DNA from 3 places in the Saccharopolyspora sp. NPDC047091 genome. Region 2 is predicted to be linked to each of the others. Evidence: riboswitches for the same ligand, from Rfam matches in the RefSeq annotation. Region 2 holds a riboswitch; each other region holds the start of a gene.

Region 1 (10,450 bases), on a different contig from region 2:
CTCGCCGTCGGCGGTGACGATCAGGCTGCCCTGGCCCTCGGTCTCCGGGCGCACCGCGACGTGCGAGAGGGCGACGTCGCGCCGGTCCTCGGACGCGGTGACGCCGATGACGTCCCGCGACTCCGGCCCGCCCGTCTCGTCGCCGCGCACGGCCAGCAGCGGGGCGCGCAGCTTCGCGGCCAGCCGGTACGGCTGCCAGGAACCGGCGCCGATCAGGTTCACCACCGAGGTGATCTCGCTGTCGGCGAGCAGCCGCTCGCTGCCCACGGCCGGGGTGATCTCGATGGCCGCGACCCCGCGCTCCTCCAGCAGATCGCGCAGCGCCTTGGCGCGCAGCCTGCTGTTGCGGTCGAACCCGCGGGTGATGGCGACGGCTCCGGACGTCCCGCCCTGCGCTGCGGCGTCGGCGAGACCGGCCAGCGGAGCCCAGACCTCCGCCGGATCCGGCCGGGTGGAGCGGCGGGAGCGGGCGGACTGAGGGGCGTCGGCAGTGGTGTCCATTGCGTCAACTTTAATCCGCCACGCAGGGTCGCCTCACTAGGCGATCAGCTGTCGGCGGTGTGACTTCCCTCGCGCCTACGCGTCCCAGGTGGTGACGACGAGATCGCCGTCACGTTCCAGCTGTTCGTCCACGGCCCGCTCGCACTCCGCGCAACGCTCCGTGATGCGGCGGCTCGACGGTTCCTTGGTGGCCGGCCAGGTCTCGTGCGGGAGCTTGATCGTCGTGTCGCAGAGGGTCTGCACCGGATCCCCGGCGGGTCTGGCGCCCGGGCGCACCGTGATCGCGTGCCGGAGGCGCTTGCCCGCTCCGACGATCCACCACACGTGCTCTTGATCGGGGAACATGTGCCGTCCCACCCCCATACCTGTCAGGACGACCCGCGGGCGCAGTTCGTCCGGCTTCGGTCCACTGGCCGGATCTCGAACTCTAGACGGAACGACCAGCTGCCACGTTGCATTCGCGTAGCGGCGGCTGGCGCCGGCTGCGCTGCTCCGATCGTGTGAGAGCGACTGTTCGGCCCAGCGGTCTGACCCCGCCGCTGACGTGCTGCTGCGCCGCTCGACCCAGCGAACCGAGCCCGAGATCTGCTTGTGGTGAGAAGGATCACCGATCATGCTGATCGCCGATCTCCGCGCTCGTCGTCCGCGGACGAGTCGAGCGGAAGAGGAGGCGCGGCCGTGACGGACCTGCACTTCCCACGTCCGCCCGAGGATCCGCAGGAACCCGGTTCGCTCACCCGCTGGCTGGTCCGGGACGGCGCCCGGGTCCGCAGCGGCGCCCCGGTCGCCGAAGTGCTGACCGGTGGAACGCCGCGCACGGTGCGCGCCCCGGCGAGCGGGACGCTGTGGCGGCAGGGCAGGGCGGGGGAGCGGTTCACCGCGGGCGCGATCATCGGCCTCGTCGAGTGAACCGCCGGGTTGACGCCCGTTGCTAGGTTGGGGCCAGTGACGCGGGGTGCCCGGGCGACCGGGCTGAGAGCAGACCCGTCGAACCTGACCTAGTTCGTGCTAGCGGAGGGACGTCACCGACGTGACCACTCGTGCTGCCCAGACCGGCCGTCCTGCCCAGACCGGCCCTGCTGACCAGACCACTCGTGCCGCCCGGTCCGGCTCCGGGCGGATCCCGAACGTGCTGACCATCGCGGGCACCGACCCCAGCGGTGGGGCCGGGATCCAGGCCGATCTGAAGGCCTTCTCCGCGAACGGCGCCTACGGCATGTCCGTGGTGACCGCGCTGGTCGCGCAGACCACCACCGGTGTCGCGGAGGTCCGCGAGGTGCCGCCGGAGTTCGTCACCGCCCAGCTGGCGACGCTGCTCGACGACGTGCGGGTGGACGCGGTGAAGATCGGGATGCTGGCGAACGCCGAGGTGATCCGCGCGGTGGTCGCCGTGCTGGACCGCTACGCCCCGCCGCACGTGGTGCTGGATCCGGTGATGGTCGCCAAGAGCGGGCACCGGCTGCTCGCCGACGACGCGGTGGCGGTGCTGCGGGACGAGCTGCTGCCGCGGGTCGACCTGATCACCCCGAACCTGCCGGAGGCGGCGGACCTGCTGGGCGAACCGGAGATCACCGGCTCGGCCGGGATGGCCGCGCAGGCCGAGCGGCTCGCGGACCTGGGCGCCAAGCAGGTGCTGCTCAAGGGCGGGCACCTGCGCGCGGAACCGGCGAGCGCCGACTTGTTCCGCGGCGACGGGGAGGTGCGTTGGCTGCGCAGCGAGCGGATCGACACCACGAACGACCACGGCACCGGCTGCACGCTGTCGGCGGCCATCGCGGCGCTGCGCCCCCGCAGGCCGGACTGGGCGAGCGCGGTGCGCGACGGCAAGGAGTACCTGACCGAGGCGTTGCGGGCCGCGGAGCGCCTCGACGTGGGGCGCGGGCACGGGCCCGTGCACCACTTCCACCGCTGGTGGTGAGATCGGAGGAGCGGAGATCATGAGCAGGTTGCCCGATCCGCCCGCGGGCGGTTTCTGCGCTAAGGCCTGGGAACGCACCGCCGAGCTGCAACGGGCCGTGGTGGCGCACCCGTTCAACGCGGCGCTCGCCGACGGCACCCTCGACCGGGAGCGGTTCGCGTTCTACATCGTGCAGGACGCCCGCTACCTGATCGCGTTCGCGCAGGCGCTGTCCGCGGCCGCGACCCGGTCCGATGATCCGGCGGACGCGGCGTTCCTGGCGGGGGCCGCGCGGGGTGCGCTGGTGGAGGAACGCCGGTTGCACGCGGGCTACGTCGAGGAGTTCGGGCTGTCCGCGGACGATCTGGCGGGCGCGGGCGTGGTCACCTCGCCGTCGTGCACCGCCTACACCTCGTTCCTGCGGGCGAGCGCGCTGGTGGACCCGTACCCGGTGCTGCTGGCGGCGGTGCTGCCGTGTTTCTGGGTGTACCAGCACGTGGGCAGCGAGATCCTCGCCGCCGTCGGCGACGCGTCGGCGCACCCGTACCGCCGGTGGATCGAGACCTACGCCGACGAGGAGTTCGCCGAGGCGGTGCTGGCGGCCCGCGAGCTCACCGACCGGGCGGCGGCCGCCGCCGACGAACCGGTGCGGGAGCGGATGCTGGCCGCGTTCACCCGGGCGAGCGAGTACGAGTGGATGTTCTGGGACGGCGCCTGGCGGCTCGAGCAGTGGCCGACGGCGCGGTGGATCCCGCGGTGAAAGTCGTTGCGGCGGCACGGTTTTCGCACGTCGGCGGGCCGCCCGATCCGATCACCCTCCGCAACGGCCGCCCGCGCGCGACGGGGGCGGTGCCGCGGGTGGTCAGCGGTGGTGGGGGCGCTCGCGAGCAGCGTGATCAGGAGCACTTTCGGACCGTGTTAACGAACACCCTCAGCCACGACGATGAGGCAAACGACACGTTCGTTCGGCGTGTTCGGTCGTGGGGGGTCCGCCTCCCACCGCGCGGGGTTCGGTGGCCTTGAGTACGGGGACTTCAATTCTGATCATGCTGGCGGGGATGCTGGTGCCGGTGCTGGCCGCAGCCCCCTTCTACATCGCCGACCGCCGGGCGGACGCCGAGTCCGCCCAGGCGGAGACGGAGCCTGAGACATCGTCCGCGGACATCCACGTGCTGCGGCCCCGCGCCGAGGGCACCTGCGAGACCGGGCAGGCGGCGGCCTGATCGCGTCGCCGCCCGGCTCGGCGGTTCAGTCCCCGTAGATGGACCAGGCGAGCTTCGACTTGGCCTCCTGCAGCGCGTCCAGCGTCGACCGCTCGTAGCCGCCCTCCTGCGGCTGCGGCGGCACCTGGAGGCCTTCGCTGAGGCCCCAGCCGGAGCCGCGCTGGATCAGCGAGCGGTGCTTGTTCGTGTAGTACCCGGAGTTGATCGACACGGCGACGCCGTGCGCCCCGGCCGCCGCGGCCATCAGGTGCATGTGGAACCGGGTCGACAGCCAGCGCTGGCCGGCGGCCGCGGGCAGCCCGTGGTCCATGATCTCGGAGAACGGGTAGAAGCGGGCGCCGGGCAGGTCGTGCTCGACGAGGGCGAACACCTCGCGGTCCACCCGCGGGATGCCTTCGATGACGCCGACCTGCTCGGGCCGCACGTCCCAGGCGCGCAGCGTGTCGAGCAGGAACCCGGCCAGCGCGGGCACCGTGACGTCCAGCAGGTCCGACTGCAGGCAGATCATCACGTCGCGCAGGTCGTCGGTGCGGTACAGCTCGGGGGCGATGCCGAAGAACATGTCGTCGCCGGTGGCGGTGAGCTGGCCCGCGGAGTCGAGCAGTTCGGCGGACGGTTCGTCGCGCACGTCGATCAGCTCGAACTGCGAGGCGAGGTTGCGCACCAGCGGGCGCGCCTCCTCCGGTGTCGGCCACAGGCCCTGCCCGGTCATCACGGCGCGCCCGCCGGAGCGGCGCACCGCGGCGACCGCGCCCGCCAGCAGCCCGTAGTGCCGCGGCCAGATGGAGTTGATGAACCCGCCGCCGATGATGTGCACCAGGTCGGCGCGCGCGGCGAGCTCGATGCCCGCCAGCCAGTGCGGCGCCAGCCCCGGGTTGATCATGGCGTGCTGCACGAACGACGCCACCTCCCACGGTTCGTCGGAGGGCGCCGACCAGCACAGCCGCCACAGCGTGTCGGTGAACCGGACGTGCGGGTGCAGGTGGCCGAGCAGTACTTCGCTGGGGCCGGGGTTGGGGCAGTCGAGCCACACCTCGCTGTCCGGGGCGACCTGGGCGAGGTACTTCAGCCAGGTCGCGGCGATCAGCTCGTCGCCGTAGTTCGGATTCCCGGTCGTGGCGACCAGGTACAGCGTGGGGGGCGTTGCGGGACTCGACACTGGGTTCTCCACCGTTCGGGTTCGCGGCTGGGCGCGGTAGGCGCCGAACCTAACAACACGGTGCGGTGGGTCCCGCTCGGAGGCATCCGCGGCGGCCGCGCGGGGGCGCGTTCGGCGGCGGCGCGCTGCTCCGGTCGGCCGCAACCCGGTGCGCGCGCAACAGGAACGGCGGCAACGACTCGGTGATATCACCGAGTCGTTGCCGCCGTGGGGCGTGCGGTCAGTTCTGCTCGTGGAGCTGGTCGCGGAGCCGGTCGATGCGGTCGCGGGTGCGGCGGAACTTCGCCTCGTAGTGCTCGTGGAACAGCGCCGTCGGCAGCGTCGAGACGGTGACGCCGAGCTCGTTGCCGGTGGCGGGCTCGTCGGGGACGGGTTCCGTGGCGCGGTCCGCGGCCGTCTCCTGGCGGGGGATGGGGTGCGGTTCGGCGTCGGCCTCGCCGGTGGCGGGCCGCGCGGTGGCCGTGGTCCCGGCGGCGGCCGCCGGGGCGGTGGCCCGCGGGGCGCGCAGCGCGTGCTTGCCGGTGGGCGGCCCGTCCGCGTGCGTGCGGGCCCGGCGCAGCAGCGGCCAGAAGAGCAGGGCGGCGACCACCGCGCCGCCGGCGAAGGACAAGACGACTAGCTCCACGTACTCGCTCCGAATCAGTTCCGCTGGACGGCTTCGGTCGGTTCGGCTTCGGCGGTCTCGGCGGGTTCCGCGGGTGCGGCACCACCGTTGAAGGGGGACTCGAGCGGGATCAGGTAGCTCTGGGTGTCCCCGCGCGGCTCCGGCAGCCACACGTGGTGCGCCGGTTCGCCGACGAGTTCGGCGTCGATGACGTTGTCGATCTCCTGCGCGGCGATCTCGTTGCTGGAGGCGCCGACGAGCCTGCCGACGTTCTCCAGGGAGGACATGACCGCGGTGCGCAGTTCCTCCATCCGGGCCTGCTTGGTGTGCAGGTCCTGCAGGACGTCGAGCCGCAGCTGCTCGGTCTCGGCGTCGCGCCTGCCGCACTCCCAGCGGGTGCGGGCGAGCAGTGCGTCGGCTTCCTCCTGCGCGGTCGTGACGACCGACTTGTACTCGTCCCGGATGGCGTGGCGCATGGCGCGCTCGCGCTCCCGGATGTCGGCGAGGCTCTGCTCGTGCTCCCGGCGGATCTCGCGTTGCCGGACGTCGAGCTCGTCGACGAGGCGGGCGCATTCGGCCCGCATCGCCTCCGCGGCCGCACCGGCCTCGTCGAGCAGTTGCTGCGCCTCGTATTCCGCGCTGCCTCGGATGGTCTCCGCCTGCCGCTGCGCCTGCTCGCGCAGCGTCTGCACTTCTTCCTCGGCCAGCGACAGCATGTTCTGCACGCGTTGCGACGCGTGCGGAAGCCCGGTGTCGGAGGCTTCGATGCGTTTGAGGCGGAGTTCGGCTTCGGCGAGGTCGCGCCGCGCGTCGTCGCAGAGGCGGCGGAGGTCGGTGTTCAGCGCCACCGCCTCGTTGCGATCGATGCTGACCATCCGCAGCTGGTCCTCGAGCAGCTCGATGTGCTCGGTGACCTGGCGGCGGTGGAAACCTCGTACCTGGATGTCGAATCCGGGACGGAGCGGGACGACGGCTTGTGCGGAGTCCTCCACGTTGGACACTCCTCTCCACAGGCGAGGGTCGACTCGCCGAGGAGAGTAGGTCTGATCCGGACCCCGCGCGCGGTGGAGCGGCGCGATCACCACCTGATCGAGTAGTGGCGTGCTCAGTGGATCTCCGGGGGACTGACCTGCGATTCGCCGATGGCCGATGCGGACACGCCCCACTTGCCGAGGATGCGGGCGTAGGACCCGTCGCGGATCAGCTCGTTCACCGCCGCCTGCAACGCCGGGGCCAGCGGCGAGCCCTTCGGCAGCGCGAAGCCGACGTCGAGACTGCGGAACTCGTTGGTCAACCGCAGCGCCGGTTGTTGCGTCGCCGCGTAGCGCAAGCCGTTGACGGTGCTCATGATCGCGTCGACCTTGCCCTGGGCGAGCGCGGAGTACAGGGCGCTGCTCTCCGAGAACACCTCCACCCGGTAGGCGGGGCGGCCCTGGTCGGTGCAGCGGTGGGATCGCGCGGACAGGGTCGTTTCGAAGGTGGTGCCCTTCGCGGTGCCGACGGTCTGCCCGCACAGCGCGGTGACGTCGGTGATCGGGCCGCGGTCGTCACCGCTGCGCACCGCGAATCCCTGCCCGTCGCGGACGTAGGTGGCGAAGTCGATGGTGCGCTTGCGCTCCTCGGTGACGCCGAAGTTCCCGGTGCCCGCGTCGTACTTGCCGCTGCCCAGCGCGGGAAGGATCGTCTCGAACGCGGCGTCCTGCGCCTCGACCCGCAGGCCCAGCTTGCGGGCCACCGCCTCGGTCATGTCCACGTCGAGGCCGACTGCGGTGCTGCCGTCCGCCAGGTAGAACGCGGTCGGCGGCGCTCCGCCGACGGAGCGGCCGATGCGCAGCACCCCGCCGTCGCGGACCCGCGCGGGCAGCAGCGCGGCCGCCGCCTCGCTGCGCCCGACGCCGGAGACCACGTCGGCCTGCGGGTCGAGGCCCGGCGCGATCGCGTCCGGATCAGGGGCCGGGCCGCAGGCGGCGAGCAGAATTCCGCTCAACAGCACGGCGAGCGCGGTCGCCGCGCGATGTCCGGTGCGCATCGTGGTCCCCTTCCGCGCCGCGCGGGCGGCGGGAATCGTCGGGAGCGCCCCGGGATCCGGGCAGGGCGGGGCGCGGTGGGCCTGGGGTCAGCGGTGGCGTCGACAGGACGCCGACCAGACCAGGGCGAGGTCGATGTGGGTTCGCGCTACCAGGCACGTCCGAGCGGGCACCCGCCGAGCTTCACCGGATTCGACCGGAGGTGTCAACGGCGGCCACAGGGTGGGACGGGGATTCCGCGGACTTGACCCGGGTCGGTGCACGGATGGATGTTCGAAGTCCCGATTCCCTTGCACAGGCGGGAGATCATGTCCCAACTGCGAGTCGTCCCGGAAACCGTCGGGGACGTTCCCGAAGTGGTTCCGCTGCGCCGTCCGCTGCGCTGGGTGGCGGCGGCCGTGGTGCTGGCGCTGCTGGCGGGCGCCGTGTTCTCGGTGGCGACGAACCCGAACTTCCAGTGGAACGTCGTCGGTGCCTACCTCCTCACACCGGCGGTGCTGCACGGGTTGTGGCTGACGGTGTGGCTCACCGCGGTGACGATGCTGCTCGGGTTCGCCCTCGGCACGGTGCTCGCCGTGCTGCGGCTGTCCGGGAACCCGGTGCTGGCCGCGGTCAGCTGGGGCTACACCTGGTTCTTCCGCTCGGTGCCGGTGCTGGTGCAGCTGCTGTTCTGGTTCAACATCGGCGCGCTGTACCCGGTGCTCGGCGTCGGGGAGTTCTCCATCAGCACCGTGGACCTGCTCGGCGGCGTCACCACCGCGATCATCGGCCTGGTGCTGCACGAAGCGGCCTACGCCGGGGAAGTGGTGCGCGGCGGCATCCTCTCCGTCGACCCCGGGCAGTCCGAATCCGCGCAGGCGCTGGGGATGACGCGCGGCCGGACCCTGCGGCGCATCGTGCTGCCGCAGGCGATGCGCGCGATCGTGCCGCCCGCCGCGAACATGCTCATCGGCACGCTGAAGGGCACCTCGATCGTCAGCGTCATCGCCGTGCACGACCTGCTGCACTCGGTGCAGCTGATCTACAACCGCAACTACCAGGTGATCCCGCTGCTGCTGGTCGCGACCGCCTGGTACCTCGTCGTCACCTCGCTGCTGACGGTCGCCCAGCACCACGTCGAGCGGTACTACGCCCGAGGAGCCCGGCGCGACGCGGAACCGGCGCCGTGGCGGCGAATCCTGGGAGGCGGGCGATGACCGCGATGATCGACGTGCGCGGGGTGCGCAAGAGCTACGGGCCGGTGCCGGTGCTGCGCGGGGTCGACCTCAGCGCCGCCGAAGGGTCCGTCACCTGCATCATCGGGCCGTCCGGATCCGGCAAGAGCACCCTGCTGCGCTGCCTCAACCACCTGGAGAAGGTCGATGCCGGGCGGGTGCAGGTGGGCGGATCGCTCGTCGGCTACCGCGAATCCGGTGGCAAGTTGCACGAACTGCCGGACCGGGTCGTCGCCAGGCAGCGCGCCGAGATCGGCATGGTCTTCCAAGGGTTCCACCTGTTCCCGCACATGACCGCGCTCGGCAACGTGGCCGAAGCGCTCATCGGGGTCCGACGGATGTCCACAAAGGACGCGTCGGCGCGGGCGCTGGCGGCGCTGCGCGACGTCGGGCTCGCCGAGCACGCCGACTCCTACCCGCGGCGGCTCTCCGGCGGCCAGCAGCAGCGGGTGGCGATCGCACGGGCCGTCGCCGTGGAACCGAAGGTGCTGCTGTTCGACGAACCCACCAGCGCGCTCGACCCGCAACTGGTCGGCGAAGTGCTCGCCGTGCTGAAGGACCTCGCCCGCGGTGGGCTCACCATGGTCGTCGTCACCCACGAGATCGGCTTCGCCCGGGAGGTCGCGGACACCGTCGTGTTCCTCGACGAAGGCCGAGTGGTCGAAACCGGCCCGCCCGCCGACGTGCTGCTCGCGCCGCGGGAGGCGCGGACCCGGGAGTTCCTCGAACGAGTCCTCTGACCCCACTTCCCCGGAGTGAACGGACCGTTCGTCCGATCTGGTTGGGCGAACGGTCCGTTCACCCGGTGCTGCCGTCGGGCGCGATGCCGACCGGGAGCGCTGCGAAGCCCCTCGCCCGACTCCTCCGGACTGATTCGGATGGAGTGAACGGACCGTTCGTCCCACCGCATCGGGCGGACGGCCCGTTCGCTCTGATCGTTGCGAGTGAGCGGACCGTTCGTCCGATCTGGTTGGGCGAACGGTCCGTTCACTCCGCCTGCCGCTGCCGGAACGCGGCTCGGTGGCCGCCCCGCCGATCGCCGGGAGTGAGGGGACCGTTCGTCCCGTCCAACTGGTCGAACGGTCCGTTCGCTCGGCACCGCAGTGGTGGTGCGACTCCGGGGCCGGCGTCACCCGGTCGGCGGCGCGGAGTTTCGGGTGAACGGACCGTTCGTCCGGTCCAGTCGGTCGAACGGTCCGTTCACTCCGCGACGGTGGTGACCGGAGGCACCGGAGAACGCCGGTCCGTCCCCCGGTCGGCTGGGTTAGGGTCGGCGTTCCCAACGCAGCGTGAAGAGGTGGCGTGTGACAGGTGTGGCCGAGAACGTGCAGGTGGACCCGCGGGCGGCGGTGTTGTTGCGGAGGTGGCTCGCGGAAACGCACACCCCGATCGAGGCGGGGCCGCTGAAGGTGACGATCGGGCCCCTGCGGTTCACCACCGAGGTCACCTACCGCTCGCCGACCGGCGCGCACGGGTTCGGCCCGATCCGCGTCGCGGACTCCGGGGACCTCGCCGACTCCGCGCTGCTGGCCGCGGCCTGCTCGGCGGACGCGCGCGGCAGGGCCACCGCGGACGCCCCGATCAACGCCGAAGGTTCCGGCACCTTGCTGGACTGGCTGCTGGACGCGGTCCGCACCGGCGCGGTGGACCCGCTGGCGGGCAACGACGAGGTCGACGTGCTCGGGCAGGGCGTGTCGACCGAGGACGAGGCACGGCGCTGGCTCGCCTCGCACGTGGAGAGCACGGTGACGCCGGCGCTGCGCAACCTCGACGAGCGCGCCGACTTGGCCGAGGTGACCGCTCGCTTGCTGACCCGCCGATCGCT
Region 2 (10,450 bases):
AGTACGACGTCACCTTCTCCCTCGGCGACGGCCTGCGGCCCGGCTCCATCGCCGACGCCAACGACCGCGCCCAGTTCGCCGAGCTCGAAACCCTCGGCGAGCTCACCGGGATCGCCCGGGCGCACGACGTGCAGGTGATGATCGAAGGCCCCGGGCACGTGCCGATGCACAAGATCGCGGAGAACGTGCGGCTCGAGGAGGAGCTGTGCGACGAGGCGCCGTTCTACACGCTCGGCCCGCTCACCACCGACATCGCGCCCGCCTACGACCACATCACCTCCGGCATCGGCGCGGCGATGATCGCGCAGGCCGGGACCGCGATGCTCTGCTACGTCACGCCCAAGGAGCACCTCGGGCTGCCGGACCGGGACGACGTGAAGACCGGCGTGATCACCTACAAGATCGCCGCGCACGCCGGTGACCTCGCCAAGGGGCACCCGCGGGCGCAGGAGTGGGACGACGCGCTGTCCAAGGCGCGCTTCGAGTTCCGCTGGACCGACCAGTTCAACCTGGCGCTCGACCCGGACACCGCGAAGGCGTACCACGACCAGACGCTGCCCGCGGAACCCGCGAAGACCGCGCACTTCTGCTCGATGTGCGGGCCGAAGTTCTGCTCCATGAAGATCACCCAGGACGTGCGCGACTACGCCGAGAAACACGGCCTCACCAGCGTCGAGGCGATCGAGGAGGGCATGCGGGAGAAGTCCGAGGAGTTCACCGGCTCCGGCGGCGAGGTCTACCTCCCCATCGTGAGCTGATCGGAGTGAACGGACCGTTCGTCCCATCCGGTCGGACGAACGGTCCGTTCACCCGCTTCCGGACGCGGTGGGCGGTGCTCCGGTGTTTCGCATCGGCAGGTTCCGCACGGGCCGGATCGACGCCGGGAGAGGGTCGTAGCATGGGCCGGATGCACGAGACGCCCGCCCACCTGCAACGACCCGCGCACGACACGGCTCCGCCGACGGCGCTGACCATCGCCGGATCGGACTCCGGCGGCAGCGCGGGGATGCACGCCGACCTGCGGGCGTTCTTCTCCTGCGGGGTGCACGGCATGACGGCCGTGACCGCGGTGACCGTGCAGAACACCGTCGGCGTCACCGGTCTCGTGGAGATCCCGCCGGAGACGGTCGCCGCGCAGATCGGCGCCGTCGCCACCGACATCGGAGTGGACGCGGCGAAGACCGGGGTGCTGTCCTCGGCCGCCACCATCGAGGCCGTGCTCGCCGCCTGCGACGAGCACGGCATCGGCCGCGGCCGCCGCACCCCGTTCGTCGTGGACCCGGTCGCCGCGTCCCGCAGCGGGGAACCGCTGCTGCGCCCGGACGCGCTGGACGCGCTGCGCGACGAGGCCTTCCCGCGGGCGACGCTGGTGACGCCGAACCTGGACGAGGTGCGGCTGCTCACCGGCATCGACGCACGCAGCCGGGACGACCTGCTGGACGCGGCGAAGGCCGTGCACGACTTCGGCCCGGACTGGGTGCTGATCAAGAGCGGGCACCTGCTGGACGATCCGGAGTGCGTGGACCTGCTGTTCGACGGGACCGACGCGATCCCGCTGCCCGGGCCGCGCTACTCGACGGTGCACACGCACGGCGCGGGCGACGTGTTCGCCTCGGCGATCACCGCGGCGCTGGCGAAGGGCGCGGCGATGCCGGACGCGGTCGCCGCGGGCAAGCGGTTCGTGACGCGCAGCGTCGAGCACGCCTACCCGCTCGGCGCCGGGGTCGGGCCGGTCTCGACGTTCTGGCGGGTGAGCCCGCGCTCGATCTGACCGGGGTCGTTCCGGTGATCGGATCACGCTCGGTACCGTCGCCGGGCACGAGCGCTGCGCGGCAACCGCGCGAATGGCCCAGCGGACCCGCCGCGAACGAGCTTGAGATACCGAATCGGGTGATTTTGGCCCGCGCGGGTAACTCACCGGGCGGGTCCCGTCGACATAGTGCGTGAGGCCTGCAGCCCCCGCCGCGCTCCCGAGCGACGGCGCCGCGCGCGCTGCGCCCGTCCCGCACAGGCACCGAGAACGTCAGGAGCGAAGCGACCGCCGTGGCAGCACCCGGGTGGACGACCATGAAGGACCGGCTCCTCGCCGGGCTCAACACCGAGGCCGGTGCCCCCGACCTCAGACGACGCCAATACGCGATGGCGGTGCTGGTCACCGCGGTGGCTGCCACCGCCGTCGGCTGGCTGCTGGATCTGCGCACCCCCGCGCTCATCGGCGGGCTCACCGCCGTGTTCGCGCTGGTCGCCGCCGGCGGCCGGTCGCTGCGCTCCGACCTGCACCGGTTCGCCTGGTTCGGGCCCGCGCTGGTGCTGGTGATGGCCATCGGGCCGCTGCTCGACGCGATGCCGGTGCTCGCCGGGCTGCTCGTGGCGGTGGTCGTGTTCGGCTCCGGGATGCTGCCCGCGATCGGCGAGCAGTACCGGGTCAGCGGCCAGACCTTCGCCGCCGCCACCCTCGTGGCCACCACCACCGGCATCGGCTCCGGGGAACCCGCCTGGATGCTGTTCCTGTCCACCGGGGCGGGCGCCGCGTTCGCGCTGGTGCTGCGGGTGCTCATCGGCATCGGCGACCCGACCCGCGCCACCCGGCACGCCGTGGCCCGCACCCTGCTCGAACCGGGGCCGGGCGTGCTGGAGATCGCCGCGAGCGCCTGGCGCGCCGACGGGTCGAGCACCTGGCTCGGGCAGGTCCTCGCCGGGGCGGCCCGGTTCCGCGCCGCCCGCGAGACGCTGCTCGCCCAAGCCCAGCGGGCCGACCGGATCGAAGCGGAACGGCTGCACCGCATCGTCGTCGAAGCGGACCTGGTCGCCGCCGAACTCGCCCGCGCGGTGCGCTCCCGCGCCTGCACCGGGCTGCCCGCGATGGCCCGCGTCGACCCGGCACAGGCCGTCGTCGCCGCGGGCGGCAGGCAGGACCTGCCGGAAGCGGTGCGCGGCATGAACGAAGGACTCGACCGCATCCGCGGCGCCGTCGTGCAGCGCACCGAGTTCGCCGCCAGCCCGCCCGCGCCCGGCGGCCGCCGCCAGCGCGCCATCGGCGGCATCAAGGCGCACCTGTCGCTGCGGTCCTCGCTGTTCCGGCACGCGCTGCGCTGCACGCTCGCCGTCGCCGTCGGCATGGTGATCGTGCTGCTGCTGGACGACCCGTCCGCGTCCACGCTGCTGCTGGCGCTGTACGTGGTGCTCGCGCCCGCCGCGCGGGACAGCATGAACGGCGCGCTGGAACGCACCGGCGGCGCGGTGCTCGGCGTGGTGGTGCTGGCCGCGCTGATCACGCTGCTGCCCGGGGTGTACCTGCTGGTGCCGGTGGTCGTCGTGGGCATGCTGCTCGGCGTGGAACGGCTGCGCACCGACTACCAGGTGCTGCTGAGCTCGCTGATCGTGGTGACCGTGGTCGACCAGGCGATGCGGCTGGACCGGCCGCTCGCGAACATCGCGATCAGCTTCGCTTCCAACACGGCCGTCGGCGCGGCCATCGCGCTCGGCGTCGGCTACATCAGCTTCATCGTGCTGCCCAGCAGCATGGTGCCCGACGTGCGCGGGGCGATCCGGTCCACCGTGTGGTCGGTGTCCGAGCTGCTGCGCAGCGTGCGGGCCGCCGGGCAGGGCCACCAGGTCCGCGCCGCCATGCAGTCCGCGCACGTGCTGGCGCTGCGGCGGACCCAGGACCTGCTGGGCATGCCCGCGCTGCTGGACGAACCGGACTCGGACGAGGACCCGCAGACCACGCGGGCCGCGGCGATCGCGCTCGACGCGCTGCGCCAGGACGTGGCGACGCTGGCGTTCCGGCCCGAGGACGAGCTGGCGGTGGCGGTGCCCGCGCTCAAGGCGGTGGACCAGCTGCTCAGCGGGCGGAGCAACCCGAAGATCCCGGACATCCAGTCCGCCGGGGCACCCGAGACGGAACTGCTGGCCAGCTCGCTGGTGGAGAACGCGCTGCACGCCCGCGCGGCGATCGACCAGACCCTCGGCAACGAGCCGTGGAAGAGCTACACGATCAACTTCGTGCGGACCGAACGGCTCCGCATCCGCTGATCACCAGGTGCGCGGCCCGTTCGACCAGGCAGGTCGGGCGGGCCGTGTCACGTCGCGGCGGTTCGGTTCACCGCGCGAGGTCCGGGCTGGAGGCCCGCGCCCAGAAGCGCTGCGGGATGCGGCCCGCGCCGACCGCGAGGCGGCCCGCTTCGACCGCGGCGCGCATCGCGGCGGCCATCCGCTCCGGGTCCTGGGCCCGGGTGACGGCGCTGGCCAGCAGCACCGCGTCGCAGCCCAGCTCCATCGCCAGCGCCGCGTCCGACGCGGTGCCGATGCCCGCGTCGAGCACGACCGGCACCGACGCGCGGGACACGATCATCTCGATGTTGTGCGGATTCCGGATGCCCAGCCCGGTGCCGATCGGCGAACCCAGCGGCATCACCGCCGCGCAGCCCACGTCCTCCAGCCGGGTCGCCAGCACCGGGTCGTCGTTGGTGTACGCGAGCACCACGAAGCCCTCGTCGACGAGCTGTTCGGCCGCGTCGAGCAGCTCCACCGGATCCGGCAGCAGCGTGTCCTCGTCCGCCACCACCTCCAGCTTCACCCAGTTCGTCTCCAGCGCCTCCCTGGCGAGCTGCGCGGTGAGCACCGCCTCCGCCGCCGTGCGGCAGCCCGCGGTGTTCGGCAGCGCCTCGATGCCGAGCCGGTGCAGCAGGTCCAGCACACCCGTGCGTCCTCCGGCGTCGGCGCGGCGCATCGCCACCGTGGTCAGCTCGGTGCCGGACGCCAGCAGCGCCCGCTCCAGCACCGACAGGTTCGCCGCTCCCCCGGTCCCCGTGATCAGGCGGGAGCCGAACTCGCGGCCCGCGATCACCAGCGCGTCGTCCACGTCAGCCTCCCTGCACGGCGGTGAGCACTTCGACGGCCGCCCCGTCGCGGAGCTCCGTCGCCCGCCAGTTCGCCCTGGGCACCACGGTCCCGTCCACGGCGACCGCGACCCCGCGCTCGGGCACGCCGAACTCGGCGAGCACCGCCGCCAGCGTCGCGTCCGCCTGCACGGGCCGTTCCGCCCCGTTGATCACCACTTGCACGGTCGACCTCCTCCGTCGCCTGCGGGTACCGGTCCGGCGACCGGTGGTTCGCGGCCCGACAGCTCCGCCAGCACCGCGTCCGCGGTGATCGGCGCGAGCAGGAAACCGTTGCGGTGGTGCCCGGTCGCGGCCAGCACCCCCGGTTCCAGTTCGCCGATCACCGGCAGGTTGTCGTGCGTGCCGGGCCGCAGCCCGGCGACGGCTTCGAGCAGCTCGTACTCGGCGATGCCCGGCAGCAGCCGTTCCGCGTCGGCCAGCAGATCGCGGACGCCGCCCGCGGTGACGGCCTCGTCGAAGCCCGCGTCGTACTGGGTGGCGCCGACGACGAGCCCGCCGTCGTCGCGCGGCACCAGGTAGACCTGCCTGCCGTGCACCGGGCCGCGCACGGTCCGCGCCGGTGGGGGCACCGCGCTGGGGCGCGCCCGCAGGCGCAGCACCTCGCCCTTGACCGGGCGGATCCGGCCGCGGAGCGCCGGGTGCAGGTCACCGGAGCGGGCACCCGCGGCGATCACCACGACGTCGCAGCGCAGCACCTCCGCATCCAGCTCCACCTCGCCCGGCCGCACCCGCCGCACCGCGCCGTCGCGGAACCGGGCGCCCGCCGCCTCCGCCGCGGCCCGCAGCGCGGCCAGCGCCAGCCGGTTGTCCACCGCCAGATCTCCGGGCACTTCCAGGCCGCGCCGCACCGCGGGCCCCAGCGACGGTTCCAGCCGCCGCACCTCCCGGCCGCCGAGCCGGGTGACGGTGCGGCCCAGCGCGGCCAGGTGTTCGGCCAGCATGTCCAGCTCGGCGCGGTCCGCACCGTCCACGCCGACCACCAGCGTGCCCTCCCGGCGCAGCCCGGACGGCAGCCCGGACTCGCGGGCCAGGTCGGCGGCGAACGACGGCCAGCGGCGCAACGACTCGGACCCGAGCTCCAGCAGTTCCTCTTCGCCCGGCGCGGCTTCGGCGACCGGTGCGAGCATCCCGCCCGCGACCCACGACGCCCGCCGCTCCCCCGCGTCGACGACCTCCACGCGGTGTCCCGCGCGCGCGGCCGTCCACGCGACGGAGAGACCGATGATCCCGCCACCGACGACGGTGACGGCCGACTGCTGCTGCATCTGCGCTCCCTGCGCCGGCATGACCCGGATCAGGTTCGACGGTCGGGGCCTGCGCCCCCTCTCAGCCCGGATCCCGGGCTCCCGTGCCAACCACCACCACCGTACTCATCCGCCCGCGCGAGGTCAGCCGCCGCCCGGCCGCGGACTACCCTGGGGTCATGCCCGGATTGGACGGTGTCGGCATCCGCACGCGGCTCGCCGACGCACGGCTGTACCTCTGCACCGACGCGCGGGCGGAGCGGGGTGATCTGGCGGAGTTCGCCGACGCCGCGCTGTCCGGCGGCGTGGACATCATCCAGCTGCGGGACAAGGCTCCCGGCGGTGCTCCGCTGGAGGCGCGCCAGGAGCTCGCCGCGCTGGAGGTGCTCGCGGACGCGTGCGTGCGGCACGGCGCGCTGCTCGCGGTGAACGACCGCGCGGACGTGGCGCTGGCCGCGGAGGCCGACGTGCTGCACCTCGGCCAGGACGACCTGCCGGTGGCGACGGCCCGGCGCATCGTCGGCGACGAGGTGGTGGTGGGCCGCTCCACGCACGACGTGGTGCAGGCGGACGCGGCCGCGACCGAACCGGGCGTGGACTACTTCTGCACCGGGCCGGTGTGGACCACGCCGACGAAACCCGGCCGGGAGGCCGCGGGCATCCAGCTGGTCCGGCACGCCGCGGAGCACCGCGGGCACGGCAGGCCCTGGTTCGCGATCGGCGGCGTCGGCCACGACAACCTCGCCGAGGTCGTCGCGGCGGGCGCGGAGCGGATCGTGGTGGTCCGGGCCGTCACCGAGGCCGACGACCCGCGCGCCGCCGCCGAATCCCTCAAGGCCGGACTGTCCGCCTGACCCGGCGGGTCCCGGCACGACGAACGGGCTGCGTCTCGTGGGGCTGAGACGCAGCCCGTCCGGCTGCCATCACCCGGTGACCGGGCTCCCGATCAACCCGTGATCAGGGTCAGGCCGTAGGCGTCCAGGATCTCGTTGACCGGCTGGAAGTAGGTCGTGCCACCGCTGGTGCAGTCGCCGGACCCGCCGGAGGTCACGCCCTGGGCCTGGTCACCGGCCAGCCACGAGCCGCCGGAGTCGCCGGGCTCGGCGCACGCGTCGGTGCGGGTCAGCCCGGTGACGGTGCCCTCGGCGTAGTTCACCGTCTGGTTCTTGGCCTGGACGGTGCCGCAGTGCCAGCCGCTGGTGGAGCCGGAGCGGCAGATCGAGGCGCCCTCGGCGGCCTCGGTCGAACCGGCGACGCTGACGGTGCCGCCCGCGTAGTCGTTCACCAGGCCGCGCGGGGTCTCACCGGACGCGGTCTCCACGTAGGAGTAGTCGTCCCCGGGGAACGAGGAGCCCGCGAAGGTGCCGGACGGGGTGCTGGTGCTGTCGCCCTGGCTGCCGCAGTGCCCGGCGCTGACGAAGCCGCCCTCCACGGAGAAGCCCACGGAGCAGCGCGCGGAGTTCTCGATCGTGTAAGCGTTGCCGCCGATCACGTCGGCGAGGATGCGCGGTGCCTCCGCGGACTCGACGACGTGCACGGCCTGCGCGTCCACCCCGGTGGAGTGCACGAACTCGTTCGCGGCCGCACCGGCGCCCTCGGCGGCGGTGACCACGACCGAGTTGGCGGCCGAGTCCAGGTACCAGCCGGTGACGCCCTGCGGCGCCTGGCGGGTGTTGAGGCCGTCCACGACACCGGCGAGCTGCTTGGTGCTGTGCTCGACGACCTTCGGCTCGGCGCCCGCGGCGCGGATCTCGTCGGCCAGGTTCGCGTCGGTGGTGCCGACGACGAGCTTGCCGAGCCCGGCGTCGTAGCGCGAACCGCCGAACGAGTCGGCGAGCACGCCGCGCAGCGTCCGGTCCGCGGTGTTGGCGATGGCCTCGCTGTGCAGCCGGGCCTGCGCCTGGTCGGCGGTGAGGCCGAAGTCGCGCTGCATGGCTTCGAGCTGGGTGGCGGCCTTCGCCTGCGGCGCCGGGGCGACGGTGGCCGAGGCGGGCATGGTGAAGGCGGCGACGGTTCCGGCCGCCAGCACGATCGTCCCGGCCATTCTGGCCGCGAGCTTGCGCGTCATAGGTGGGTCTCCTACTCCTTGAGGTGGGGCTCAAAGATCCCTACGAGGAGCCAGTATTGGTGGGGACCACCACCCGGCACATCCACCTTTCGACGCATCGATGCGCAAAAATTCCCGGTTATCCGGCAGTTCTGCCGAATAACCGGGAATCATCACCATTCGCTGTGCTCCGGTCACGGAGCGTCCGGCTGCTCCTGCTGCGCTGATTCACCGCCCGCGGAACCGCGTTCTCCGGTGGTTCCGGATTCGGGCTGCCGCGCTCCGGTCGGTTCCGGGGCTTCGGAGGCGCCGGTATCTCCGGTGGGTTCGGTGGCCTCGCTCTGCCCGGTCTCGGTGGTCTCGGACGCGCCGGAGGTGGGTTCGCCGGAGGTGTTCTCCTGGGATTCGGAACCGGTCTCCTGCTCCGCCGAGCTGCTCGGTTCCGCGGTTTCCGACTCCTGCGGCACGGCGTCCCCGGTGTCGCGGTGCGCGGCGGGCGTGAAGACCTTGCTGATCGTGGTGCCGCCATCGCCGCCGGAGAGCGGCTTGCCGACGACGCCCTCGAAACCGGTGATCAGGAGCATGCCCAAACCGAAGATGAGGGCGCTGGTCGCGGCGACGACGCCCCAGCGGAGGCGGCGGCCGCGCGGCGGGGCGACGACCTCGGTGCCCGCTCCGGCGGCGTCCTCGGCGGCGGCGTCCTCGGCGGTGGAGTGCTCGGTGGTGGGGCGCTCGGCCGCGGCGGTGGCGTCACCGGCGGTGGTCCCCCAGCTCAGCATCCGGGTCCGCGCCTCGGCGGGGTCGAGCCTGCGCGTCGCGTCGGGATCGCGGTCGACCTGCTCACCGCCCGGCCAGTGCATCCCGGGCAGCTGGATCTTGCGGGTGGCCTCGTCGGCGGGCGCCTGCGGGCGGAGCGCCGGAGCCGCGGTGCCGTTGACCGGCGTGGCGGCCACGTACTGCTCGACCCTGGTGGGCTTCTTGATCCCGGCGCGGGCGACGACGACGTTCGCCTTGTCCTTGGTGACCTCCAGCTTCTCCTTGGTGGTCTCCAGCGAACGCTGGTACAGGGCGCCGCCGACGGTGATCACGACACTGGTCAGGCCCGCGCCGAAGACGGTGCCCGCGACCCCGAGGTACGACCCGAGGAACGCCGCGGTCACCGAGGCGAGCGCGCCTCCGGTGACCTGCGTGGCGGACAATTCGATCTTCTTCGATTTCTTTTCCGCGGGCTCATCGTCGTCGGTTCCGTTCGCCCCCCGTTCGGCATTCTCCTTCGCCACTGTGGCTCCTACTTGATCTGGTGCGCGCTCTCTCGAACCTGTCAACGGATGATCTCGCCACAATTCTCCCGATTGTTGCACTTTCGTGATGACTGCCACTTCGGGTAACGAGGAGAAGACCCGCTGATTTCGATCCAGGCGGTGTGGGAGCGGAGCGGTACGGCAGAACCGGCATTGCGCCGGGCAGCGGAAACCGGGCGCCGCGAAGGCGCGAACCGGTGGCCCCGACAAGGGGCGCTGCGGTCTCCGGCGGCACCGTCGGCGCGGGAGACAGCGCGGGACCCGGCTCGGCGCCGGGTCGGTCGATCACTGCGGCGGGTTGAGCCGGGCGACGAACTTGTACCGGTCGCCGCGGTAGATGGAGCGGACCCATTCGACGGGCTCGCCCGCGGAGTCGAAGGAGTGGCGGGACAGCAGCAGCATCGGCAGGCCCACGTCGGCGCCGAGCGTCTCGGCCTCCTCCGGGCTGGCCAGCGCGGTCTCGATGGTCTCGTCGGCGTGCCCGAGCTCCACGCCGAAGTGCTCGCGCAGCACCCGGTACAGCGAGCCGCCCGATTCGAGCCTGCCGGTGAGGCCGCGGAACCGGGACAGCGGCAGGTGGGTGGTCTCGATGGCCATCGGTTCCCCGTCGGCGAGCCGCAGCCGCCGCAGCCGCAGCGCGGTCGAGCCGGGCCGGGTGCCGAGCAGGGTGGCGAGTTCCTGGTCGGCGGGCTCCTCGACGACCTCCAGCAGCCGGGACGCCGGCTGGCGGCCCTGGGCGCGCATGTCCTCGGTGTAGCTGGAGAGCTGGAGCCGCTGCGCGACCTTCGGCTTGGCGGCGAAGGTGCCCTTGCCCTGCACCCGCAGCAGCCTGCCTTCGACCGTGAGCTCGGCGAGCGCCTGGCGCACGGTGGTGCGGGAGACGTCGAACTCGGCGGCCAGCGCGCGCTCGGTGGGGATCGGCGAGCCGGGGGGTAGCGAGCGCAGCATGTCGAG
Region 3 (10,450 bases), on a different contig from region 2:
CAGGGCGTTCCCGATCAGGTTGTCCAGCACGGTGGCCACCTCGGCGGCACCGGCGAGGATCACGACGCTCCCGGTGGGCGCGGTGACCTGGACCCGGGGCCGGGCACCGCGCAGGTTCGCCCGGTCGGCGGCCGCGCGCACGGCGCTGCCGAGCTCGATCGGCTGCTGCTGCGGCTGCGCGCCGGACTCCGCCCTGGCCAGCGCGAGCAGCCCGTCCACCAGCTCGGACATCCGCTGCGCCTCGGCGGCGATGTCCTGCAAGGTCTCCTGCGCCAGCTCCGGGTCGGGGTGCACCACGGCGACCTCGGCCTGCGCCCGGATCGAGGCGACCGGATTGCGCAGCTCGTGCGCGGCATCACCGGTGAACCGGCGCAGCCACTCCGTGTCGCCGTCGCGGCGGGCCAGCATCTCGTTGAGCGCCTCCGCGAGCGCGCGCAGCTCGTCGTCGGCCTCCGGCACCGGCAGCCGGTGCCCCTCCGGCAGGCGCACCGCGGCGAGCCGCATCCGCTCCACCGGGCGCAGCGAGCGGCGCACCACCAACCAGGTCGCGACGCCGACGGCACCGGCGGCGAGGATCGAACCGAGCGCCAGGGCACGGCCCGCCGAACGGACCGTGTCCGAGTGGCCGATCAGGTGCGCGCCGCCCAGCACCAGCCGCGGTTCGCCCGCCGGATCGGGCACCACAGCCCCGACCCAGCGGTAGAGGCCCTGGCCCGACCCGTCCCCCGACCACTCGACGACGCCCGCACCGCTCTTGAGCTCGCTGATGTTCGACCGCCCGAGACCCGGGTCCGGCAGCGAATCGACCGGGACGCCGGAGGTGTCGAGGACCCGCACCTCACCACCCGCCACGGCGCGCGGCGAAGTTCCGGCGGCGATCTGGCGAACGGCGACCCCGACCTTGCCCTTCAGCTCCGCGTCCACGGATTCGACGAGCAGCCAGCTCATCAAGCCGACGCCGAAGTGCGCGAGCACGCCGAGTCCGACGAGGGCCACCGCGGTCGCGACCGCGCTGGTCCGGAACCGGAGGGTGCGGCGCGACCACCACGCCCGCAGCTGCCGCAGCGGCCACCGGCTCACCGGGAACCGTTCCCGCCACGGGTGCTCGTCGGTTCCGCGCCGGCGGCCTCGTCCGGGTCCGCTTCGTCGCTGACCTGGTAGCCGTGGCCGCGGACCGTGCGCACCAGGTTCCCGGCGCCGACGGCGGTGAGCTTGCGGCGCAGGTAGCCGATGTAGACCTCGACCACGTTGCGGGTCACGAACTGGTCTGCGCCCCACACCTGGCGCAGTAGGTCCTCCTTCGGCACGACCGTGCCCGGGCGGCTCGCCAGCGCGACGAGCAACCCGTACTCGCGCGGGGAGAGCGCCACCGGGACTCCGGCCCAGCTCACCTCGCGGACGTCCCGGTCGATCTCCAGCTCGCCCACCCGCAGCCGGGCGTGCCGCGCGGAGCTCTCCCCGCGCCGGGCCAAGGCCCGGACCTGCGCGGTCAGCACCAGGAAGGAGAACGGTTTGACCAGGTAACCGTCGGCCCCCAGGTCCAGCCCGTCGGCTTGGTCCACCTCGCCGTCCTTCGCGGACAGCAGCAGCACCGGGGTCGTGATCCCCTGACCGCGCAGCCGCTCCAGCACTCGGTACCCGGACAGGCCGGGGAGCATCACGTCCAGCACCACCACGTCGAAGGAGCCGGTGGCGGCGAGCCGCAGCGCCTCCACGCCTTCGACGGCGACCGTGACCTCCATGCCCTCGGCGGAGAGGCCGCGGCGCAGCGCGGTCCGGACTCCCGGCTCGTCGTCGACCACCAACACCCGCGGCTGCATCTGCTCAGCATGCCGTCGTGGCACGGCCGCGCGCAGCCACTCCTGAGATCCTTCTCAGCTCGAGAGGAGCTCTCAGGTCCATCTCAGCTGTGCGGGATCACGCTCAGGGCAGCGGATCGGATCACCAGGAGGACCGCATGAAACGCAGGAACGTCATGGTCGCCGCCTCGGCGGGTGGACTGGCGGGGCTGCTCGGCCTCACCGTGCTGAGCCTGCCGGCCGGCGCGGACGAGGACCCGCAGCTACCGCCGGTCGCGCCGGAGCAGCTGGTCGAATCGGTGCTGACCTCGACTCCCCCGGCGCTGACCGGCACGGTGCGGGTGGACAACGCGCTCGGGCTCCCCGCGCTGCCGGGCGTCGACGGCGGGGCTGGCTCGATGCTGGGCGACGGGAGCAGCACGCTGCGGGTGTGGAACGACGGGGAGGGGCACAAGCGCGCCTCGCTGCCCTCGTCGTCCGGCGAGGTGACCGTCGTGGACGACGGCACCGCGCTGTGGAAGTGGGACTCGGAGTCCCGCACCGCCACCAAGACCACCAAGCCGGAGCACCCGGGCGACGCGGACGGCCGCGGACCGCTCGGCCACGGCGGCGAGGACGTCGACCGGGACCCGGCGGCGCTCTCCCGGGACATCGTGGAGCGGCTGCGGCAGACCAGCGACGTCGCCGTGGACGGCACCGCGACCGTCGCGGGCCGGGACGCCTACGAGCTGGTGCTGACGCCGAAGCCGACCGAGCGCACCGTGCTGCGCGAGGTCCGGCTCGCGGTGGACGCGCAGACCCGCTCGCCGCTGGAGGTCACCGTGCTGACCAACGGTTCGGACGAACCGGCGCTGCGCGCCGGGTTCTCCGAGCTCGACCTGTCCCAGCCGGACCCGGCGATGTTCCGCTTCACCCCACCGGCCGGTGCGAAGGTCGAAGAGGCCCCTGCCGGGGATCGGCACCACCGGGAAGGTCGCCCGGAGGACCGTCCGGAGCACGCCGGGCAGCACCCGACCGTCGTCGGCGACGGCTGGGACACCGTGCTGGTCGCGCACCTGCCGCAGCAGGCGGCGCAGCAGGACCGCCCCGGTTCGCCGCGCGGCGAGGACGGGAAGCGCGGTGGCGAGCGGATGAACCCGCAGGCGATGGCGCAGCAGCTGGGCAAGCCGATCAACGGCCCGTGGGGTGACGGCTGGCTGATCAGCACCAAGGTCGGTTCCGCCCTGGTCACCTCCGACGGGCGTGTCGCGGCCGGTGCGGTTCCCGAGCAGGTGCTCACCGCCGCGATCGGGACTCCGTGATGACCGAAGTGGCCGACCAGGCCGAGCAGGCGGGGGCGGCGACGTCCGCCCCCGCCGCGGTCGAGGTGTACGCCGCGCGGACCTCGGGTCTGCGCAAGACCTACGGCGACACCGTGGCGGTGGCGGGCATCGATCTCGCCGTGCCCCGCGGCGCCGTGGTCGGGGTGCTCGGGCCGAACGGTTCGGGCAAGACCACCACGATCCGGATGCTGCTGGGCTTGATCAAGCCCACGGCGGGCTCGGTCGAACTGCTGGGGCACGCGTTGCCGGACGAGTCCGACCGCGTGCTGCCCCGGGTCGGGGCGCTCGTCGAGGGCCCGGGCTTCCACCCGTTCCTGTCCGGGCGGGAGAACTTGCTGCGGTGCGCCGCGATGGAACCCGACCTGGCGAGCGCGGACATCCGGGCCGCGGTGGACGGGGCGCTGCACCGCGTCGGGCTGGCGGCCGCCGCGGGTCGCCGGTTCCGCGGCTACTCGCTGGGCATGAAGCAGCGGCTGGGGTTGGCCGCGGCCCTGCTGGTGCCGCGGGAGCTGGTGGTGCTCGACGAACCGACCAACGGGCTGGACCCGGCGGGCACCAGGGAGATCCGGCAGATCATCGCCGAGCTGCACGCCGTCGGGACGACCGTGCTGGTGTCCTCGCACCTGCTGTCCGAGGTGGAGGCGACCTGCACGCACGTGGCCGTGATGCACCGGGGCACGCTGGTCGCGCAGGGCGAGCTGGCGGGCCTGCTGGAATCGGGCGGGCCGCACCTGGTGGTCGCCACGCCGGACCTCGACGCCGGGCTGGAAGCGCTGCGGGACAGCGGGATCTCGGCGCGGACCGAGCAGGGCGCACTGCGGGTGGAACTGTCCGAAGTGGACGCTCCGGAAGTGGTGGCGACGCTGGTCCGCGCCGACGTCGGGGTGCACGAGGCACGTCGCGGGCGCGCGGGCCTGGAAGACCTGTTCGCCCGGCTCACCGAGGAGGAATCATGACCGCCCCCGCACCGGCCGAGGCTGTCGCGGCCCCGCAGGCGCGCCGCTCAGCACCGCTGGGCAGGGTGCTGCTGGCCGAGTTCCGCTGGGTGCTGCGGCGGCCGCGGAACCTGCTGGCGCTGCTGATGCTGGCGGGGCTGCCGGTGCTGATCGGCGCGGGCATCGCGTTGACCGGCGGTCCGAGCCGCGGCGGCGGGCCACCGGTGCTCAGCGCGGTCGCGGGCAACGGGCTGGTGCTGCCGGTGGCGAGCATCGTGCTCGCGCAGACGATGCTGCTGCCGCTGGTGGTGGCGATGGTCGCGGCGGACGCGATCGCCGGCGAGACCTCGCACGGCACGTTGCGCGGGCTGCTGATCGCGCCGATCAGCCGGGTTCGGCTGGTGGGCGTCAAGGCGGCCGGCGTGCTGCTGATGGTGCTGCTGTCCGTGCTCGTGCTGGCGGTCAGCGGCCTGCTCACCGGTTTGATCATCGTCGGCGGTGACGGCCTGGTGACCTTGTCCGGGACGACGCTGTCGCTCGGCGCGGCGCTGGGGCGCATCGCGCTGGCGGTGCTGTGGTGCGCGGCGCAGATGGCGGCGGTCGGCGCGGTGGCACTGGCGCTGTCCTCGCTGACCGAGCACCCGCTGGTGGTGATGACCGGGACCATGGCGGCGCTGATCGTGTTCGGCGTGCTGGGCACCGTGCCGTCGCTGGAGTGGATGCGCCCGCTGCTGATCACCACCGACTGGTCGGCCGTGATCGACGTGCTGCGGGATCCGATCTTCACGGACACCTTGTCCACGGGCCTGCTGCGCGCCGGTTGCTACCTGGTGATCGGTCTCTCGGCGACAGTGCTGCGCATGGTCACCCGGGACGTCTGATCGAGGTCCGGTGCGGTGGCTTCCGCGGCCCTGGAACCACCGCACCGGAGCCGGACGGCTCGCGAACGCGGCGGACGAAGCAGGCGAGGTCAGTCACCGCCGACGAGCGCGACCCCGTCCGGGTCGAGGCGCAGCCGGACCTCGTCGCCGACCGCGGGAGCGTCGGCGATGTGCGCGACGGCCTCCACCTGCCCGAGCTCCGGCACGGTGACGGCGAGCCGGACGTGGTCGTGCCGGTGCACCCGCTCGCGCACCGCGCCGAGCGGTCCTGCCGGTGCGGGATCGCCGGGCCGGATGCGCCGGGCGCGCACTCCGGCGGCTCGCAGTCCGAGCCGTGCCGCCCCGTCCTTCGCGGTCACGTCGACGGCGCCGAGCGCGCAGGTCGCCACGCCGTCGCGGACCTCCGCGGGCAGGAAGGTGGTGCAGCCGAGGAACGCGGCCACCTCCTCGTCCGCGGGATGGCGCCACAGCAGGTCGGGAGTGTCGGCCTGCAAGATCGTGCCGCGGGCCATGACGGCGACCCGGTCGGCGAGGGTGAACGCCTCGTCGTGGTCGTGCGTGACGACCAGCGCGGTCGACTCGCCGCGGCCGAGCAGTGCGGCCAGGTCCACCGCGAGCCGCTCGCGCAGCATCCGGTCCAGCGCGGAGAGCGGTTCGTCCAGCAGCAGGAGCTCCGGATCGGCGGCCAGCGCCCGAGCCAGCGCGACCCGCTGCGCCTCGCCCCCGGACAGGTCGGTGACCCGCCGGTCCTCGTACCCGGCCAGCCCGACGAGTTCGAGCAGCTCGGCGACGCGCGCCGCCCGGGCCGCGCCGCCGACGCCGCGCATCCGCGGGCCGAACGCCACGTTGCCCGCCACGTTCCGGTGCGGGAACAGCTGCCCGTCCTGGAAGACCAGCCCGAACCGGCGTTGGTGCACCGGCACGGCGGCGAGGTCGCGCCCGTTCCAGCGCACGGAGCCCGCCGTGGGGCGCTCGAGCCCGGCGACGGCCCGCAGCAGCGTGGACTTCCCGCAGCCGGACGGGCCGAGCAGCGCCAGCACCTCGCCGTCCAGCACCGAGAGCCGCACGTCGCGCACCGCCGTGGTGTCGCCGAAGCGGACGGTGAGCCCTTGCACTTCCAGCCCCATCAGAAGTCCTCCACGGCGTCGGTGCCCACCCGCAGCCGTTCGATGAGCACCACGCCCAGCACGGTGACGATCATCAGCAGCGCGCAGGCGGCGTAGGCGAGTTGCGAGTTGAGTTCGCCCGGCCTGCCGAGCAGCCGGGCGATGGCCACCGGCAGCGTCGGCGCATCGGGCCGGGCCAGGAAGCTGGTAGCGCCGAATTCCCCGAGCGCGACGACGAATCCGAAACCGGCGGCGGCCAGCACCGAGCGCACCGCGAGCGGGAAGTCGATCTCGCGGCGTACCCGCCACGGTCCGGCACCCAGCGTCGCCGCGGCCTGCCGCAGCCGGTCGTCGATGGCCCGCAGCACCGGCAGCACGGTGCGGATCACCAGCGGCGTCACCACCAGCGCCTGCGCGAACGGCACCAGCAGCGGTGAGGTGCGGAGGTCCCCGGGCAGCGAGCCGAGCGTGATCAGGTAGCCGAAGCCGACGGTCACCGCGGACACCCCCAGCGGCAGCATCAGCGCGAGGTCGAGGCTCTCGGCGACGAACCGCCGCCGCACGGCGACGAGCACGAACGAGGCGAGCAGTCCGAGCAGCAGTGCCATCCAGGTGGCGTCCACCGCGGTGCGCACCGAGTTCAGCGCGGCTTCGAGCCCGGTGACCTCCAAGGTTCCGGGCTGCCCGCTGCCCAGCAGCGCGCGGTATCCCGCGAGCCCCCACCCGTCCCGGGTGGACACCGACCGCACCAGCAGCGTGGCGATCGGCGCGAGCAGCGCGCACAGCACGGCACCGGCTAGCCCGACGATCCACCACTCCGCGCCCTGCGGCGGCCGGGCGGTGGTCGCGGGCGCGCGCAGCCGCAGCGCGGTCTCCCGGCGGCGGCGCGCGAGGGTGGCCACGAGCAGCGCGGCGACGACGGCGACCAGCTGGAGCAGGGAGAGCGCCGCGGCGCCGGGCAGGTCCAGCAGTTGCACGGTGCGCAGGTAGATCTCGGTCTCCAAGGTGCGCAGCCGTCCCCCGCCGAGCACCAGCACCACTCCGAAGCTGGTGGCGCTGAACAGGAACACGACGGCCGCCGCCGACCCGATCGCGGGCAGCAGCGCGGGCAGCGTCACCGAGCTGAAGGTGCGCAGTCGTCCGGCGCCGAGCGAGCGCGCGGCGTCCTCCATCCGCCGGTCCACGTGGCTCCACAGCCCGCTGACGGTGCGCGCGACAACGGCGACGTTGAAGAACGCGTTGGCCAGCACGATCGGCAGCACTCCCCCGTCGGCGCCGAACAGCGCCCGGAACGCCATGCCCACGACGATCGTCGGCAGCACGAACGGCACGGTCACCGCGACCCGCAGCAGTCCCTTGCCGGGCACGACGAGCCGGGCGAGCACGTACGCGAGCGGCAGTCCGCAGAGCAGCGCGACGGCGGTGGACGCGGCGGCCTGGCCGAGGGTGAAGCCGACGAGGCGCCAGGTGGACGGCTCGGCCAGCACCGCTCCGACGTCGCCGCGCACGCCGAGCCCGATGATCGCCGCGACCGGCCAGGCGAAGAACACCCCGAGGAAGCCGAGGACGAGCACCGCGGCCAGCGCCACCGGCACCCGGCGCCGGAGTTCGCCGGTCATCCCCGGACCAGCGTCCGCCACTGCTCGACCCACCGGTCCCGGTTGTTCTCCACTTCGTCGGCGGGCAGTTCCCTGGGCCGCGGCGGCAGCGGTGCACTCGCCGTCCACCCCTTCGGCAGCGCGACCCCGTCGAGCGCGGGGTACACGTACATCTGGTCGGCGACCTGGCCTTGGAATTCGGGCGAGAGCAGGAAGTCCACGACTTCTCGCGCCGCCTGCGGGTCCGCGGCGCCGGTGAGCACGCCCGCGTATTCGACCTGCCGGTAGCAGGTGTCGAGCAGCGCCTTGGTGCGCGGCGCTCCGCTGTCGTCGACCTCGGCGGCGGGCGAGGACGCGTAGGACAGCACGATGGGCCGCGGTCCCTGCCCGGTGGATCCGGAGAAGTCCTGGTTGTAGGCCTCTTCCCAGCCGGAGGAGAGCCGCACGCCGTTGGCGTCGAGGGCACGCCAGTAGTCCTGCCAGCCGGGTTCGCCGAAGGCGTCGATGGTGCCGAGCAGGAACGCCAGCCCCGGGGAGGACGTCGTCGGGTCCGGCATCGAGGTGAGGTTCCGGTACCGCGGGTCGGTGAGGTCCTGCAGCGTCGCCGGTTCCGGCAGCCGGTGCGCGGCGAACCAGGCGGGGTCGATGTTGATGCACACGTCGGCGACGTCGATGGCGGTGAGCCGGTCCTGCCCACCCTGGGCGTAGCGCTGGGGTCCGCGGTCGGCCGCGGCGGGCCGGTAGGGGGCGAACACGTCGGAGCGCAGCGCGCGGGAGGCGAAGGTGGAGTCGACGCCGTAGGCGACGTCGCCGAGCGGGGCGGCCTGGGACAGCGCCAGCTTGTTGGTCAGCTCTCCGGCGTCGCCGCTGTTGCGGACTTCCAGGTGGATGCCGCTGCGCTTCTCGAAGTCGGCGAGCAGCGCGGGGTCGGCGACGAACGAGTCGTGCGCGACGAGGGTGACGGTGCGCGCCGCGGTGTCCTCGCCGGAGCTCCCGATGAGCGAACATCCGGTGGTGAGCGCGGCTGCGGCGAGTGCCGCGGCCCAGCGCAGTAAGGGGTTCAACGGTCCTCCCGAGTAGCACACCGGTCTCGGCCACGCGTGCGAACTCGAGCTGATCGCGACACCTCCCTGCGCCGGCATGATCCGGTTCAGGTGCGGACGGTCGAGGGGATTCGCCCCTCCTCTCAGCCCAGCGCGCTGGACTCCCGTGGCGACGGCAGTCTACGTGCCACCACCGGGCCGGGGGTCGACGGTCGCGTTCCGGCCGTCCGACGACCACCATGTGGGCATGACCGAACTGCTGAACGACACCCAGGTCGCCGAGTCGCTGTCCCGCCTGCCGGAGTGGGCCCAGGACGGCACCACGATCGTGCGGAGCGTGGAGTTCGCGAGCTTCCCGCAGGCCATCCAGGCCGTGAACCGGGTCGCGGAGATCGCGGAGAGCGAGAACCACCACCCGGATCTGGACATCCGGTGGCGCACCGTCGTGTTCGCCCTCTCGACGCATTCGGCGGGTGGTCTGACCGCGAAGGACTTCACGCTGGCCGAGGAGATCGACGGGGTGGTCGACGCACTGGCCTGAGCCGCGCCGACCTGGGCCGCGGGCTGCCGTTGCGCGGGGAGCCGGCTCCGCTGCTGCCGCCCCGCCCGGTCAGCGCGTCGGGTGGAGGACGAGTTCGGCGGCTTCGGCGGCGCAGCCCCAGGACAGCGAGACGCCGCAGCCGGAGTGCCCGTAGTCGTGCACGACGGTGGCGCCGCCGAACCGCTCCACTTCGAGGCGGACGGCGTCGCGGCCGGGGCGGAGTCCGACGGTGGCGCCGAGCACTTCGGCCCCGGCGAGCAGCGGTTCGACGTCCGCGCAGCGGCGCAGCACGGCGGCGCCGTCCTCGCGGTCGGGCGTGCGGGACCAGTCCTGCTCGCGCGCGACGCCGCCGAGCACGACGTGGTCGCCGTGCGGCACGTACGAGGTGAACTCGGGGCCTGCGCCGACTTCCACGAAGTACTCGGTGATGCCGGGGTTGCGCACGATGACGTGCTGTCCGCGCACCGGGCGCACCCCGGGGTCGCCGACGAGTTCGTGCGCGCCGACGCCGGTGCAGTTGACGATGCGGTCGGCTTCGCCCGCGGCGTCGGCCAGCGAGGACACCGGGCTGATCAGCAGTTCGCCGCCCGCGGCGAGGAGCCTGCCGGTGAGGTGGTCGAGGTAGCGCGGCATGTCGATCAACGGGAGCGTCGCCCGGTAACCGCTGCGGAATCCGGTGGGCAGCTCGTCGGCGGTGCAGGGGCGCAGGTCGGGCAGCAGCAGCGCTTCGGGCGGCAGCTGGTCGCCGAGGTCGACGCGCGCGGCCATCCGCCCGGTGGCGAGGTGCACCCCGCTGTCCGGGTCGGCCGCGAGCTCGACCAGCCGGTGGTAGGTGTCGGCGACCCACTTGCGCACCCGAGCGGCGGGTTGCAGCAGTGCCGGACCCCAGATCGCGCCGGCGACGGCGGAGGTGGTGTCGGCGGGTGGTTCGTCGGTGCGGACGCGCACCGGCACGCCGGATTCGGCGAGGACCACGGCGGTGCTGAGCCCGATCACCCCGGATCCGATGACCAGAACGGTCCCGTTGGCGGCCATTTCGGCACGCTAGCAGCGTTCCCCGTCGCGCACGGCCTGCTCGGGGCGGGGTTCGCGGGCGCTCGGCGCGGCCCTAGTCCTCGACGATGGTGATCGTTCCGGTGCCGCCGCAGTTGCTGCACCCCTTGCCGTTGCAGTCTCCGCAGATCAGGGTGATGTGCTGCATGCGCACAACGTAAATCGCCTGGTC

The links. A riboswitch is a leader RNA that binds a small molecule or an ion and turns the genes downstream of it on or off. The one in region 2 is predicted to bind thiamine pyrophosphate.
Region 1: another riboswitch for thiamine pyrophosphate. It lies ahead of thiD (bifunctional hydroxymethylpyrimidine kinase/phosphomethylpyrimidine kinase); the one in region 2 lies ahead of thiO (glycine oxidase ThiO).
Region 3: another riboswitch for thiamine pyrophosphate. It lies ahead of ABZ805_RS15305 (thiamine ABC transporter substrate-binding protein); the one in region 2 lies ahead of thiO (glycine oxidase ThiO).

What each region holds. Positions count from the first base shown of each region.
Region 1 is NZ_JBEYUS010000015.1:17,161-27,610, reverse strand. Features, by position in the region: gene ABZ805_RS09770 (hypothetical protein) at 1-501, opposite strand, end outside; gene ABZ805_RS09765 (hypothetical protein) at 577-858, opposite strand; gene ABZ805_RS09760 (lipoyl domain-containing protein) at 1,180-1,410, shown strand; TPP riboswitch at 1,443-1,538, shown strand; gene thiD (bifunctional hydroxymethylpyrimidine kinase/phosphomethylpyrimidine kinase) at 1,532-2,419, shown strand; gene ABZ805_RS09750 (TenA family protein) at 2,439-3,158, shown strand; gene ABZ805_RS09745 (hypothetical protein) at 3,445-3,621, shown strand; gene ABZ805_RS09740 (polysaccharide pyruvyl transferase family protein) at 3,647-4,780, opposite strand; gene ABZ805_RS09735 (hypothetical protein) at 5,001-5,405, opposite strand; gene ABZ805_RS09730 (hypothetical protein) at 5,420-6,376, opposite strand; gene ABZ805_RS09725 (ABC transporter substrate-binding protein) at 6,490-7,413, opposite strand; gene ABZ805_RS09720 (amino acid ABC transporter permease) at 7,720-8,607, shown strand; gene ABZ805_RS09715 (amino acid ABC transporter ATP-binding protein) at 8,604-9,365, shown strand; gene ABZ805_RS09710 (GNAT family N-acetyltransferase) at 9,939-10,450, shown strand, end outside.
Region 2 is NZ_JBEYUS010000049.1:10,099-20,548, reverse strand. Features, by position in the region: gene thiC (phosphomethylpyrimidine synthase ThiC) at 1-758, shown strand, start outside; gene thiD (bifunctional hydroxymethylpyrimidine kinase/phosphomethylpyrimidine kinase) at 908-1,771, shown strand; gene ABZ805_RS20155 (FUSC family protein) at 2,068-4,035, shown strand; gene ABZ805_RS20150 (thiazole synthase) at 4,103-4,864, opposite strand; gene thiS (sulfur carrier protein ThiS) at 4,866-5,066, opposite strand; gene thiO (glycine oxidase ThiO) at 5,054-6,169, opposite strand; TPP riboswitch at 6,159-6,264, opposite strand; gene thiE (thiamine phosphate synthase) at 6,328-7,002, shown strand; gene ABZ805_RS20130 (S1 family peptidase) at 7,095-8,216, opposite strand; gene ABZ805_RS20125 (hypothetical protein) at 8,390-9,394, opposite strand; gene ABZ805_RS20120 (GntR family transcriptional regulator) at 9,782-10,450, opposite strand, start outside.
Region 3 is NZ_JBEYUS010000030.1:14,436-24,885, reverse strand. Features, by position in the region: gene ABZ805_RS15340 (HAMP domain-containing sensor histidine kinase) at 1-1,080, opposite strand, end outside; gene ABZ805_RS15335 (response regulator transcription factor) at 1,077-1,820, opposite strand; gene ABZ805_RS15330 (outer membrane lipoprotein carrier protein LolA) at 1,958-3,100, shown strand; gene ABZ805_RS15325 (ABC transporter ATP-binding protein) at 3,100-4,077, shown strand; gene ABZ805_RS15320 (ABC transporter permease subunit) at 4,074-4,937, shown strand; gene ABZ805_RS15315 (ABC transporter ATP-binding protein) at 5,027-6,064, opposite strand; gene ABZ805_RS15310 (iron ABC transporter permease) at 6,064-7,662, opposite strand; gene ABZ805_RS15305 (thiamine ABC transporter substrate-binding protein) at 7,659-8,705, opposite strand; TPP riboswitch at 8,752-8,862, opposite strand; gene ABZ805_RS15300 (4a-hydroxytetrahydrobiopterin dehydratase) at 8,932-9,225, shown strand; gene ABZ805_RS15295 (FAD-dependent oxidoreductase) at 9,295-10,260, opposite strand.